One region of the Pseudomonas viciae genome, then DNA from elsewhere that is predicted to be linked to it. Evidence: predicted binding sites of a transcription regulator. Region 1 holds the regulator's gene; the other holds the start of a gene.
What was found. The regulator sigma-54, encoded in region 1, starts transcription at its own class of promoters, with help from an activator protein. The targets are predictions, from matches to a motif close to ANTGGCATNNANNTTGCTNT.

Region 1 (7,364 bases):
ATACGATTTCTGACATGAGCCAATCCAGCGACCTGATTCAATCGGCACAACGTACCATCCGCCTCGAGCTCGAAGCCGTACAAGGCTTGCTGCCCCATATTGACGCTGATTTCGTACGCGCCTGCGAGATGATTCTGGCCAGCAAGGGCCGCGTGGTCGTGGTCGGCATGGGCAAGTCCGGGCACATCGGCAACAAGATCGCCGCCACCCTGGCCAGCACCGGCACCACGGCATTTTTCGTCCATCCGGCCGAAGCCAGCCACGGCGACATGGGCATGATCACCCGGGATGACGTCATCCTGGCCCTGTCCAACTCCGGCTCCACCAACGAGATCATCACCTTGTTGCCCCTGATCAAACGCCTGGGCATCCAGTTGATCAGTGTTACCGGCAACCCGGATTCGCCGCTGGCCAAGGCCGCTGAAGTAAACCTCAACGTCCATGTCGAGCACGAAGCCTGCCCGTTGAACCTGGCGCCAACCTCCTCCACTACCGCAGCCCTGGTCATGGGCGATGCCCTGGCCGTCGCCCTGCTGGAAGCCCGGGGGTTCACCGCTGAGGACTTTGCCTTCTCCCATCCCGGTGGAGCCCTGGGCCGCCGCCTGCTGCTGAAAGTCGAAAACGTGATGCACTCAGGCCAGGAGTTGCCGCAGGTACTGCGTGGCACGCTGCTCAAGGACGCACTCCTAGAGATGACCCGCAAGGGACTGGGCATGACGGTAGTGCTCGAAGCCGACGGCACGCTTGCCGGGATCTTTACCGACGGCGACCTGCGTCGCACCCTGGACCGCACCATCGACATCCATAGCGCGACCATCGAGCAAGTCATGACGGCCCACGGCAAGACAGCCCGTGCCGAGATGCTCGCCGCCGAGGCCTTGAAAATCATGGAAGACCACAAGATCAGCGCCCTGGTGGTGGTCGACGACGAAGACCGCCCGGTGGGCGCCCTGAATATGCACGACTTGCTGCGTGCGGGAGTCATGTAAATGAACACAGACCTGTTGCAACGGGGCAAAGCCATCAAGCTGGCGGTGTTCGATGTGGACGGCGTTCTGACCGACGGTCGCCTGTACTTCCTCGAAGATGGCAGCGAGTTCAAGACCTTCAATACCCTCGACGGCCAGGGCATCAAGATGCTGATGGCCGCCGGCGTACAGACCGCTATCATCAGCGGCCGCAAGACCCCGGTGGTCGAGCGGCGCGCGAAGAACCTCGGTATTCCACACCTTTATCAGGGTCGCGAAGACAAACTGGTGGTACTGGACGAACTTTTGGGCCAACTCAACCTAAGCTATGAACAGGTCGCCTACCTCGGTGACGACTTGCCAGACCTGCCAGTGATTCGCCGGGTAGGCCTGGGCATGGCGGTCGCCAACGCCGCGGCTTTCGTACGCGAGCACGCCCACGGCATTACCACGGCACGCGGCGGCGAAGGCGCGGCCCGTGAATTCTGCGAACTGATCCTGCGCGCCCAGGGCCACCTTGAAGCGGCCAACGCCGCGTACCTGTGAGCCATTTATGCTGAGCAAAAAGATTCGCACCGTCGTGGTGTTCGCCAGCATCGCGGCGATTTTCGCGGCGGTGGGTTACTGGAACATCAGCCCGGAACGCTTTCTCGACCAACCGGCGGCCACGGTTGAAGAGAATATCGACTGGTACGCAACCAACACGCATACCCTGCAATACCTGCCCGATGGCAAAGTGCAGTATGAGATGACGTCCGACAAGGTCGACCACGTAAAGGCCACCGATATTACGCTGGTGACCAAACCGGACCTGAACATGTTCCGCGGCACCGAGTTTCCGTGGCATGTGCAGAGCCTGCGCGCCGAAGTCAACTCCGGGGGCACCGAAGTGGAGCTGATCGACTCGGTACGCGTAGCCCGAACCGATGAAAAAAATCGTACGACCATCATTACCAGCAGTCGTATGACCGTGTTCCCACAGCAAGAATATGCGCAGACCGAGCAACCCGTTAGAATCGACGGCGCCGGGGGTGTATCGACCGGCACGGGAATGAAAGCGTATTTGAAGGAAAGCAGGATACACCTGCTATCGAACGTAAGAGGACAGTATGAAGCTCGCTAAAACCCTCCCTATTTTGCTCAGTCTGGGCGCAGCACTGGGAAGCGCGAGCGCCTGGGCCCTTCCCAACGATCGCGATCAACCTATCCGCATCCAGGCCGACGACGCGCAACTGGACGACAAGAATGGTGTCGCCACCTATAAGGGTGACGTGATCATCACCCAGGGCTCGATGAAGGTCACTGGCAACACCGTGACCATCACCCGCACCCCGTCCGGCGATATCGACGTGGTGACCTCGGTGGGCAACCTGGCCTACTTCGAACAACTCCAGACCGCGGGCGACACCAAGCCTGTGCAAGGTTACGGGGTGACCATCCAGTATCACGCATCCCAGGACCGTGTCGTGCTGATCGACCGCGCCAAGGTCGTCGACAAGGACAACAACGTGACCCAAGGCGAGAAAATCGTCTACGACACCAACAAAAAGCTGGCCAGCGCCGGTCGTGCCACGGGCAGTAAAGTCACTGAGTCCCGCCCTCGCATCGACATGGTGATCCAGCCGAAAAAGAAAACCGACGAGCAGAAGGCCCAGTAATGGCAACTCTGAAAGCTCAGCACCTGGCCAAGAGCTACAAGAGCCGCCAAGTCGTGCGTGATGTCAGCCTGTCCATCGACAGCGGCCAGATCGTCGGCCTGCTCGGCCCTAACGGCGCGGGCAAGACCACCTGCTTCTACATGATCGTCGGCCTGGTCCAGGCCGACCAGGGCCGTGTGCTGATCGACGACCTGGACGTCAGCCACCAGCCCATGCACGGTCGGGCAAAGGCTGGCATCGGCTATCTGCCACAGGAAGCATCGATCTTCCGCAAGCTGTCGGTAGCCGACAACATCATGGCCATCCTCGAGACCCGCAAGGAACTCGACAAGGCCGGCCGTCGCCAGGAGCTGGAAAGCCTTTTACAGGAGTTCCACATCAGCCACATTCGCGACAACCTGGGCATGAGCCTGTCCGGTGGCGAACGGCGCCGCGTGGAAATCGCCCGCGCCCTGGCCACCTCGCCGAAATTCATCCTGCTCGACGAACCGTTCGCCGGCGTGGACCCGATTTCGGTGGGCGACATCAAGCAGATCATCCACCACCTCAAGGCCAAGGGGATCGGCGTGCTGATCACCGACCACAACGTGCGTGAAACGCTGGATATCTGCGAAACCGCCTACATCGTCAATGACGGCCAGTTGATCGCCGAAGGCGACTCCGCAGCCATCCTGGCCAACGACCTGGTCAAGGAAGTGTATCTGGGCCATGAGTTCCGCCTGTAAGCAAAGAGTCTGGCGAAGCGCCTGGGCGTCGTTTAATTTTATTACGGCGACGCCCTAGGCAAACACTCCAGTTTCAGGCATATAATTTGCTTAAGTTTGGCGCTTCGGCGCCCTTGTAGTGGATGGCGCATGTGCGCCGGCGAATAAGGTGTTAAGCCCCTGCCATGAAACCATCGCTAGTCTTGAGAATGGGCCAGCAGCTGACGATGACACCGCAGCTGCAACAGGCCATCCGCCTGCTCCAATTGTCGACCCTGGACCTGCAACAGGAAATCCAGGAGGCCTTGGAGTCCAATCCGATGCTCGAGCGCCAGGAAGAAGGCGACGACTTCGATAACGCCGACCCGCTGGCCGACAACGCCGAACAGAAAACCAACACCGAAATCCCGGAACCGTCCTACCAGGAAGCCGCCCCGACGGTGGATAACCTCGAGGATGGCGAATGGAACGAACGCATCCCCAACGACCTGCCCGTGGACACAGCCTGGGAAGACGTCTACCAGACCAGCGCCAGCAACCTGCCAAGCAGTGACGACGACGAGTGGGACTTCACCACCCGTACCTCTGCCGGCGAGAGCCTGCAAAGCCACCTGCTGTGGCAGCTGAACCTTGCGCCGATGTCCGACACCGATCGCCTGATCGCCGTGACCCTGATCGACTGCATCAACAACCAGGGCTACCTGGACGAGACCCTCGAGGAAATCCTCGAAGCCTTCGACCCCGAACTGGATATCGAGCTGGACGAAATCGAAGCCGTCCTGCACCGCATCCAGCAATTCGAACCGGCCGGTATCGGTGCCCGCAACCTGGGTGAATGCCTGCTGCTGCAGCTGCGCCAACTGCCCGCCAAGACACCTTGGCTGACCGAAGCCAAGCGACTGGTCACCGACTACATCGACCTGTTGGGCGGTCGCGACTACAGCCAGCTGATGCGCCGCATGAAGCTCAAGGAAGATGAACTGCGCCAGGTCATCGAACTGGTCCAGAGCCTCAACCCGCGCCCGGGCTCGCAAATTGAGTCCACCGAACCCGAATACGTAGTCCCGGACGTGATCGTGCGCAAGCACAACGACCGCTGGCTGGTGGAGCTCAACCAGGAATCGGTGCCCAAGCTGCGGGTCAATGCCCAATACGCCGGCTTCGTCAGGCGCGCCGACACCAGCGCCGACAACACCTTCATGCGCAACCAGTTGCAGGAAGCGCGCTGGTTCATCAAGAGCCTGCAAAGCCGCAACGAAACCCTGATGAAAGTCGCCACCCAGATCGTCGAGCACCAGCGCGGTTTCCTGGAGTACGGCGACGAAGCGATGAAGCCGTTGGTCCTGCATGACATCGCCGAGGCGGTAGGCATGCACGAGTCGACGATTTCCCGGGTAACCACCCAGAAATTCATGCATACCCCCCGGGGTATCTATGAATTGAAATATTTTTTCTCCAGCCACGTCAGCACCTCCGAAGGCGGCGAATGCTCATCCACGGCCATCCGCGCGATCATCAAAAAACTGGTGGCTGCGGAAAATCAGAAAAAGCCGTTGAGTGACAGCAAGATCGCTGGTTTACTGGAGGCACAAGGCATTCAGGTGGCCCGCCGTACCGTCGCCAAATACCGCGAATCCCTCGGGATCGCACCTTCGAGCGAACGCAAGCGGTTGATGTAAAGGGCCACGCCACAGCGTTCCAGTGGCAGGCATTTCTGCCTGCCGCTTTATGCACTGGCAACGAAGGAGAAGCTGTATGCAAGTCAACATCAGTGGACACCAACTGGAAGTGACCGAACCTCTGCGCACCTACATCGGCGAAAAACTCGAACGATTGGAGAGGCATTTCGACAAGATCACCAACGTGCAAGTGACGATGAACGTCGAAAAGCTGCTGCAGAAAATCGAAGCCACGCTGCATATCCCCGGCGGAGAAGTGGTTGCCAACGCGGAGCATTCAGACATGTATGCCGCAATTGACCTGCTGACCGACAAGCTGGATCGCCAACTTAAAAAGCATAAGGAAAAGACCCAGAGCCTCCTCCAGGGCGCAACCGGTCGTTAACCCCCCCAATCCATGATCCGACTAGAATCCATCCTGACCCCCGGCCGTTCCTTGGTGAACGCGCCGGGTGGCAGTAAAAAGAAAGCCCTCGAACAAATCGCCAACCTGATCCACCGCGAAGTGCCGGATCTGGAAATGCAGGACGTCTTCGAGGCCCTGGTTGCCCGTGAAAAACTCGGTTCTACCGGTTTTGGCAACGGCATCGCCATTCCCCACTGCCGCCTCAAGGGTTGTAGTGCGCCCATCAGCGCCCTGTTGCACCTTGAAGCCCCCATAGATTTCGACGCCATCGACGGCGCCCCGGTCGACCTGCTGTTTGTACTGCTGGTCCCGGAAGCGGCGACCGATGCGCATCTTGAGCTGCTGCGCCAGATCGCCAGCATGCTGGACCGCAAGGAAGTTCGCGAAAAACTGCGCAGCGCACCGAGCAACGAAGCCTTGTATCAGGTTGTCCTGGACGAGCAGAACGGTCATTAAACATGCGCATGATCATCGTCAGTGGCCGCTCCGGCTCCGGTAAAAGCACGGCGCTCAATGTCCTTGAGGACAGCGGCTACTATTGCATCGACAACCTGCCGGCCGGCCTGCTGCCAGAGCTGGCCGAGCGTGCATTGATCCACACCGAACTGGCGCAGCCACTGGTGGCGGTGTCCATTGATGCACGCAACCTGCCGAGCCATCTGTCGCGCTTTCCTGAACTGCTCGAGGAAGTGCGCAGCCGGCATATCCAGTGCGATGTGCTGTACCTGGATGCCGATGAAGAGACGTTGCTCAAGCGTTTTTCCGAGACCCGCCGACGCCACCCGCTGAGCAACGCCAGCCGTTCCCTGGCCGAAGCCATCCAAGACGAAAGCCAACTGCTGAGCCCGATCGCCGACTTGGCGGACCTGAAGGTCAACACCACGCACCTGAACCTGTATCAGCTACGCGACACCATCAAGTTGCGCCTGCTGAACCAGCCGGAGCCAGGCACGGCGTTCCTGGTGGAGTCGTTTGGCTTCAAGCGTGGCATGCCGGTAGACGCCGACCTGGTGTTCGACGTGCGCTGCCTGCCCAACCCTTACTGGAAACCGGAATTGCGTGAGCAGTCCGGGCTTGACCAGCCAGTGGTCGACTACCTGGCCGCCCAGCCGGATGTCGAGGAAATGTTCCAGGATATCTCCACCTACCTGCTCAAATGGCTGCCCCGCTTTGCCGCGAGCAACCGTGCCTACGTCACGATCGCCATCGGCTGCACCGGTGGCCATCACCGCTCTGTCTACCTGACCGAACGCCTGGGTCAGCTCCTGCAACAGTCCCTGAAGAACGTCCAGGTTCGCCACCGCGACCTCAGCTAAAGGATTCACATCGCGATGCCTGCTCTGGAAATCGAAATCATCAACAAGCTGGGATTGCATGCCCGCGCGTCGGCCAAGTTCGTTGGGATTGCTGGCCAATTCAAGGACACCACCATCCGGGTCGGGCGCACGCCTGAGTCCACGATCGACGGTAAAAGTATCATGGCGATGATGATGCTCGCCGCCGGCAAGGGCACCAGGATCCACCTGGAAACTGAAGGGGAACAGGCGCAAGAGGCATTGGATGCGTTGGTGGCGCTGATCAACAACTATTTCGACGAAGGCGAGTAACTGGCCCAGGTTCAAGGCGGACTCATTGTGGCGAGGTTTTTTGTGGGAGCAAAGCTTGCTCGCGATGAACGATAACTCGGCCAACCTGCACAATCGCAGCGCCTGCATCGCGGGCAAGCCTTGCTTCCACAGATCCCCTCTCCACAGATAAATCACATCACCACAGGCGGCTGTGTTCGCGCCCCGTCATTTGTCACGCCAACGCCGTATCCATCACCATCATCAAGCAAAACCCCACCAGCAACCCCAAACTCGCCAGCTTGTCATGACCATTGCGACGCGATTCGGGAATGACCTCGTGAGTCACCACCAACAGCATCGCCCCGGCCGCTAGCGCCAGGC
Region 2 (7,364 bases), 2.0 Mb from region 1:
ACACCCTCAAGACCCGCGATTTCCTCAAGTGGCAGCGCCTGGTACTCGACGGTCTCAGTTATCAACACGGTGACAGCCTGTCCATCGACAAGGTCAACCTGTTCCAGCCTTACGCGCGCTTCATGATCAACGACGATCGCACCACTAACGTCGATGACCTGCTGATTCCGCAACCGGCCGACAGCGGCGCGAAGAAAGCCGCGGCAAAACCGGCTTCTCAGGAAAAACCGCTGGGTATTCATATTGGCGGCATCGCCATCAACGACGGTTCGGCCAACTTCGCCGACTTCAGCCTGACGCCCAATTTCGCCACCGCCATCCAGCAGCTCAACGGCCAGATCGGTACCATCGACAGCCGCGAGGCCAAGCCAGCCAGCGTGGACATCAAGGGTAAGGTCGACCGCTACGCGCCTGTCACCATCAAAGGTGCGCTCAACCCCTTCGACCCGATGGCCAGCCTCGATATCGCCACCAGTTTCAAACGGGTCGAGCTGACCACGCTGACGCCGTATTCCGGCAAGTTCGCCGGCTATCGCATCCGCAAGGGCCGGCTCAGTCTCGACCTGCATTACCGGATCACCAAGGGCAAGCTCCAGGCAGAAAACAAGGTGGTGGTCGAACAACTGCAACTGGGAGAAAAAGTCGACAGCCCGGATGCCGTGAGCCTGCCCCTCAAACTGGCGGTCGCCCTGTTGAAGGATTCTGAAGGCAAGATTTCCATCGAGCTGCCGGTTTCCGGCGACCTCAACGATCCGCAATTCAGTGTCATGCCGATTGTCTGGCAAACCTTGCGCAACCTGGTGGTACGAGCAGCCCAGGCGCCGTTCAAACTCATCGGTGGGTTGGTGGCCGGCGGCGGTTCGGAAGATCTGGGCAGCGTTTCGTTCGCGGCGGGTTCGAGCGATCTGAGCAAGGAGAACGAAGGCACGCTGCTCAAACTGTCCGAGGCCCTTGGCAAACGCCCGGAGCTGCGCCTGGAGATCGAAGGCACCGCTGCCGAGAGCAGCGACGGGCCGCTGCTCGCCGCCCAGCGCCTGGAGCGCGAATACCAGTACAACTACTTCAAGATGCTGCAGCGCCGGGGCGACAAAGTACCGGCCCAGGCCTCCTTGCTGCTGGTACCCGAGGATGAAAAGCCCCCGCTGCTCGAAGGCATCTACCGCACCCGTCTCAAAACCCAGCCGCCGGCCGAATGGACGCAACTGGATAAAAAGGCGCGTATCGAGAAACTGCGCGAAGGCGTGATCAAGTTCTGGAGCGGCAGTGACGTGCTGTTGCGCCAACTGGGGCAGGAACGCGCCAGCAGCATCAAGGACTTCCTGGTGGACAAAGGGCAATTGGCCGACGACCGTGTGTACTTCATCGACGCCAGCCTCGGCCAGGCTGAGAGTGACGGACGCGTAATCACTCCCCTGCATCTGGATGCTGAATAAGATGAAGCGTCGGTGGGCGTTCAGCCTGGGTTTACTGCTCGCCGCCAGCCAGGCATCGGCAGCCAATACGCTGCGCTGCGGCAGGCAGTTGATCAGCGTCGGTGACCGCGCGAGCGAAGTACTGCAAAAGTGCGGGGAGCCTGCGGCGCGGGATGACCTGGGCTATAAACGCAGCGTCAATCGCCGGGAAGAATACCCGGTGGAGGAATGGACCTACGGCCCCAACAGTGGCATGTATCAGTACCTGCGTTTCGAGCAGAATCGGCTGGTGGAGATCACCAGCAAGCGGGGGCGCTGAGTCGTCCATGACCCTGTGTGGAATGTACCGCCGCCATCGCAAGCAAGCTCGCTCCCACAGGTGATCGAGTTCTTTCAGGAGGAATGCAATCCAATGTGGGAGCGAGCTTGCTCGCGATGGCGGCAACTCCGAGCCAGAGCCTGACCCGCAAATTTAGCCATCCCGGAATAGAACAGGCCCCCGGCACGAATGCCGGGGGCCTGTAATGGCCACGTCCGTGTGGCCTTTCGCATGAACTGCAAAGCAACGGCAAACGTATGTCTTGGCCCGCTTGCCGTGCCCTCTCCCAGTCCAGGCGAGAAGTCGTAGCCTTACTCGGACTTCAGGCCATCAGCCGATACGGCTTTCACACCTTTGATCTTTTTGGCGATCGCCACGGCGGTGTCTTTTTGCGCATCAGTGACTGCGGTAGTCGAAGACAGGGACACAACACCTTTGTTGGTTTCGACTTTGATGTCGGTACCTGGAATGCCTTTTTCGGTAACCAGGTCAGCTTTGACCTTGGTGGTGATCCAGGTATCGGAAACGTCTTCTTTGGCCTCTGTCACTTCGCCAGCAGCCAGCATCATCGGCGCCTGGGTCGCTTGAGTGGTCTCGGCGAATGCGCTAGCCATGGTCAGGGTCAGTGCGGTAGCAGCGGCGGCAGTGATAGCGAACTTCTTCATACGAGTAACTCCTGTTTTTCTCAAAAACTGCCGGAGGTGAATCCCGGCAGGGTTATCAGGAGTAGTGCGAACGCTGTGCCAGTTTTGAATCATCGACTAATTCGTTATAAATCAAACAGTTAAGCGAAGCGGTTATTTTCGCAATCATGCAAAATGCATGAAGCGTTGATTCTGGACATGCAACTTGCGGGTTTTCGCATTTCGCTAAGCCGCTGAATTGTCGGACTTTTATTCAACGACACAATAAGCATTTTCTTGAACAAGTCGTGCCGCCATGAACACGCTGGGGCACGATACAAAAAACCCCGCTGTGTTAAGGCGGGGTCGATCATTTCAAGCCTTGTTACTAACCAGCAGCGGCAGCAGCACCGGTACAGCCGGCGGGCAGATACTCTTGAGCGGCATTGGAACCGCACGTCCAGGCACCCGCAGCTGTGCGAGAAAGAGTGATCGTCTTACCGGCTACGGCAGCAGGGGCGTTGGTGAGGGTACAGACGATAGTGCCTGCACCCGCTGCGGCGGTACCTGTGATCGTAATTGTGCAGTTACTGGTAGGCGAGGTTATGTTCATGTTAGCCACAGAGGGATCGGTACCTTGATTCATGGCGTCCTCATACGGCACCTTCAACGCAGAAATCTCCGCCAACCCGGCGGTGGCCTTGGCCCGCGCCTGGTACTTGGAATACTGCGGCAACGCGAACGTCGCCAGAATGCCGATGATCGCCACGACGATCAGCAGCTCGATCAGCGTAAAACCCTTCTGCTTGTTCATAGACATCTCCATAGCATGAGGTGAAATCTCATGTCCTGATACGGCCGTTGCACGGCACATGCCAACCTCCCCGGCCCCGCAGGCAGAGGGTTTCAACCGTCACAAGCCCGACGTCCTACCCAAACAACCGCACTATCTGACGTTTTTTGTCACCCCACCCCGCTGGTTTGGCGTCGATGCTTGACTAGGCTATAAGTCATGAACTGTCAGCCGCCGGTATTCCCATGAATGACATCGCCCTCAGCGGCCTGACCAAGCAATTGGTATTGGCCGAACTGATCACCGAGCAAAATGCGCAACAGGCGTACCAACAGGCCCAGCGCAGTCGCATGCCCCTGATCAGTTATCTGGTGCAAAACAAACTGGTCCAGAGCCGCCAGGTTGCGGAAATCGCTTCGGAACATTTCGGCGTCGCCCTGCTGGACCTCAACAGCCTGGACAAAGACACCCAACCCAGCGGCCTGGTCAGCGAAAAACTGGTGCGCCAGCATCACGCCCTGCCGTTGTGGCGACGCGGCAACAAGCTGTATGTGGGCATTTCCGACCCGACCAATCACCAAGCCATCAATGACATCCAGTTCAGCACCGGCCTGACCACCGAAGCCATCCTGGTGGAGGACGACAAGCTCAGTGACGCCATCGAGAAGTTTTTCGAGTCCAGCAGCACGGGCCTGGAAGGCATGGGCGACGTCGACCTCGACGGCCTGGACATCGAGTCGATCGATGAACACAAGCAGGACTCCATCGCCGGCCAGGACACCGACGATGCGCCAGTGGTGCGCTTCGTCAACAAGATGCTGCTGGACGCGATCAAGGGCGGCTCTTCCGACCTGCACTTCGAACCCTATGAAAAAATTTACCGGGTGCGGGTGCGTACCGATGGCATGTTGCGGGAAGTGGCCCGGCCTCCGATCCAGTTGGCCACCCGTATCGCCGCACGCCTCAAGGTGATGGCCAGCCTCGATATCTCCGAACGACGAAAACCCCAGGACGGACGCCTGAAAATGCGCCTGTCGAAAAGCAAATCCATCGACTTCCGAGTCAACACCCTGCCCACCCTCTGGGGCGAAAAAGTGGTGATCCGGATACTCGACCCGTCCAGTGCGCAAATGGGTATCGATGCCCTGGGCTACGAACCGGATCAGAAAGACCTGTACATGGCCGCCCTCAAACAACCACAAGGGCTGATCCTGGTGACCGGGCCGACCGGCTCGGGCAAGACCGTGTCGCTCTACACCGGGCTGAATATCCTCAACACCGTGGACATCAACATTTCCACCGCCGAAGACCCGGTGGAGATCAACATGGAAGGCATCAACCAGGTCAATGTGAACCCGCGCCAGGGACTGGATTTTGCCCAGGCCCTGCGCTCGTTCCTGCGCCAGGACCCGGACGTGATCATGGTCGGCGAGATCCGCGACCTGGAAACCGCCGAAATCGCCATCAAGGCCGCCCAGACCGGGCACTTGGTACTCTCGACACTGCACACCAACAGCGCCGCCGAAACCCTGATCCGCCTGCAGAACATGGGCATTCCGGGCTTCAATATCGCCACGGCGGTGCACCTGATCATCGCCCAGCGGCTGGCGCGCAAGCTGTGCAACCACTGCAAGAAAGCCATCGAGATCCCCGAGGAGACCTTGCTCAAAGAAGGTTTCCCTCGGGAACGCATCGGCACATTCACGATCTATGAGCCGGTCGGTTGCGAACAGTGCAACCACGGCTACAAAGGGCGCGTGGGGGTTTACGAAGTGGTCAAGAATACGCCTGAGCTGCAACGGCTGATCATGGCCGAGGGCAACTCGCTGGAAATCGACCTGCAAATGCGCAAGGACGGTTTCAATGACCTGCGCACATCGGGGCTGCTCAAGGTGATGCAGGGCATGACCAGCCTCGAGGAAATCAACCGGGTCACCAAGGATTGAACATGGCGGTCAAAGCAGTCAAAACCGATGTCTACACGTGGGAAGGCAAAGACCGCAAAGGCACAAAAATGACCGGCGAACTGACCGGTCAGAGCCCGGCCTTGATCAAGGCTCAGTTGCGTAAACAGGGCATCAACCCGGAGAAGGTGCGCAAGAAGTCCACCTCGATATTCAGCAAGGGCAAGCGCATCAAGCCGTTGGATATCGCCCTCTTCACCCGCCAGATGGCCACGATGCTCAAGGCCGGCGTGCCTCTGTTGCAGGCGTTCGACATCATTGGCGAAGGCTTCGACAACCCCAACATGCGCAAGCTGGTGGACGAGGTGAAACAGGAAGTCGCAGCCGGCAACAGCTTCGCCGCATCGTTACGCAAGTGCCCGCAATATTTCGACGACCTGTACTGCAACCTGGTGGACGCCGGTGAACAGGCTGGCGCCCTGGACACGCTGCTGGATCGCGTTGCGACCTACAAGGAAAAGAGCGAAGCGCTCAAGGCCAAGATCAAGAAAGCCATGACCTATCCAGCGGCCGTGGTCCTCGTCGCTGCGGTGGTCACGGGGATCCTGCTGGTCAAGGTCGTGCCGCAGTTCGAATCGGTATTCTCCGGATTCGGCGCACAGCTGCCAGCCTTCACGGTGATGGTCATCGGTCTGTCGGAATTCATGCAGCAATGGTGGTGGGTGGTGCTCGGCGGGCTGGTGGGGGCGTTTTTTGGCGTGAAATACGCCCTCAGGCGCTCCGAGGCCTTTCGCGACTGGCGCGATAAATGGCTGCTCAAGCTGCCACTGATCGGCACTTTGATGTACAAATCCGCCGTGGCCCGCTACGCCCGCACGCTGTCCACCACCTTCGCGGCCGGCGTGCCGTTGGTGGAGGCACTGGATTCGGTGTCCGGCGCCACCGGCAACGTCGTGTTCAAACGCGCCGTGCAACGCATCCGCCAGGATGTCTCGACCGGCATGCAGTTGAATTTCTCCATGCGCGCTTCAGGTATCTTTCCGAACCTGGCGATCCAGATGACCGCCATCGGCGAAGAATCCGGTGCGCTGGACGACATGCTCGACAAGGTGGCGAGTTTTTATGAGGCCGAAGTGGACAATCTGGTGGACAACCTCACCAGTCTGATGGAACCCTTCATCATGGTGGTCCTGGGGGTGGTCGTCGGTGGCCTGGTGGTTGCCATGTACCTGCCCATCTTCCAACTCGGCTCAGCGATCTGATATGCCCCTGACTGACTTCTTCGTGCTGTATCCACTGGCCTTCGTGCTCACTGCGTTATTGCTCGGATTGATCGTCGGCAGTTTCCTCAATGTCCTGGTGTGGCGCCTGCCAAAGATGCTCACCCGCGAATGGCGCCTGCAAGCCCACGACCTGTTGGGACTGCCGGCCGAAGCACCCGGCCCGATCTACAACCTGATGCTGCCCCATTCCCAGTGCCCTCACTGCGACCATCGCATCCGCGCCTGGGAAAACATCCCATTGTTGAGCTACCTGATATTGCGCGGTCGCTGTTCCAACTGCACCGCCCCCATTGGCAAGCGTTACCCGCTGACCGAACTGGCCTGCGGCGCCTTGTCAGCGTTCGTCGCCTGGCACTTCGGCTTTGGCTGGCAGGCCGCGATGGTGATGGTGTTGAGCTGGGGCCTGCTGGGCATGAGCCTGATCGACGCCGAGCATCAGTTGCTGCCCGATAGTCTGGTATTACCGTTGTTGTGGCTGGGCTTGATCGTCAACAGCTTCGGCCTGTTCGTTTCCTTGAACCAGGCGATGTGGGGCGCGGTGGCCGGCTATCTGACGCTGTGGTCGGTGTTTTGGGTATTCAAATTGCTCACCGGCAAGGAAGGTATGGGCTACGGGGATTTCAAGCTGCTGGCGATGCTGGGTGCCTGGGGTGGCTGGCAGATCCTGCCGCTGACCTTGCTGCTGTCGTCGCTGGTGGGCGCGGTTATCGGGGTCATTGTGCTGCGCCTGCGTGATGCCCCTGGGTCGACGCAGATCCCCTTCGGACCTTATCTGGCAATTGCCGGCTGGATTGCCTTGCTCTGGGGTGGTCAAATAACCGACTTCTATTGGCAGTCTGTCGGTTTCTAATGTCGATGTTTATGAATAGCTCCGTGAAACAACCCTGGATCCTCGGCCTGACCGGTGGCATCGGCAGCGGCAAAAGCGCGGCAGCCCAGCACTTCATCGACTTGGGTGTGCATGTCATCGACGCCGATCACGCGGCGCGCTGGGTGGTCGAACCGGGGCGCCCGGCGCTGGCTGAAATAG

Region 2: EPZ47_RS25295 (pilin) is a predicted target of sigma-54. The motif match lies at 3,215-3,234, and genes of this name have one in related genera.

Annotation. Positions count from the first base shown of each region.
Region 1 covers NZ_CP035088.1:1,028,335-1,035,698, reverse strand. Annotated here, with positions in the region: gene EPZ47_RS04525 (KpsF/GutQ family sugar-phosphate isomerase) at 15-989, shown strand; gene EPZ47_RS04520 (KdsC family phosphatase) at 990-1,514, shown strand; gene lptC (LPS export ABC transporter periplasmic protein LptC) at 1,522-2,091, shown strand; gene lptA (lipopolysaccharide transport periplasmic protein LptA) at 2,078-2,626, shown strand; gene lptB (LPS export ABC transporter ATP-binding protein) at 2,626-3,351, shown strand; gene EPZ47_RS04500 (RNA polymerase factor sigma-54) at 3,516-5,009, shown strand; gene hpf (ribosome hibernation-promoting factor, HPF/YfiA family) at 5,086-5,394, shown strand; gene ptsN (PTS IIA-like nitrogen regulatory protein PtsN) at 5,407-5,871, shown strand; gene rapZ (RNase adapter RapZ) at 5,874-6,731, shown strand; gene EPZ47_RS04480 (HPr family phosphocarrier protein) at 6,747-7,022, shown strand; gene EPZ47_RS04475 (ZIP family metal transporter) at 7,216-7,364, opposite strand, start outside.
Region 2 covers NZ_CP035088.1:5,702,226-5,709,589, forward strand. Annotated here, with positions in the region: gene EPZ47_RS25280 (DUF748 domain-containing protein) at 1-1,433, shown strand, start outside; gene EPZ47_RS25285 (DUF2845 domain-containing protein) at 1,435-1,731, shown strand; gene EPZ47_RS25290 (BON domain-containing protein) at 2,043-2,396, opposite strand; gene EPZ47_RS25295 (pilin) at 2,743-3,168, opposite strand; gene pilB (type IV-A pilus assembly ATPase PilB) at 3,393-5,093, shown strand; gene EPZ47_RS25305 (type II secretion system F family protein) at 5,096-6,313, shown strand; gene EPZ47_RS25310 (prepilin peptidase) at 6,315-7,184, shown strand; gene coaE (dephospho-CoA kinase) at 7,196-7,364, shown strand, end outside.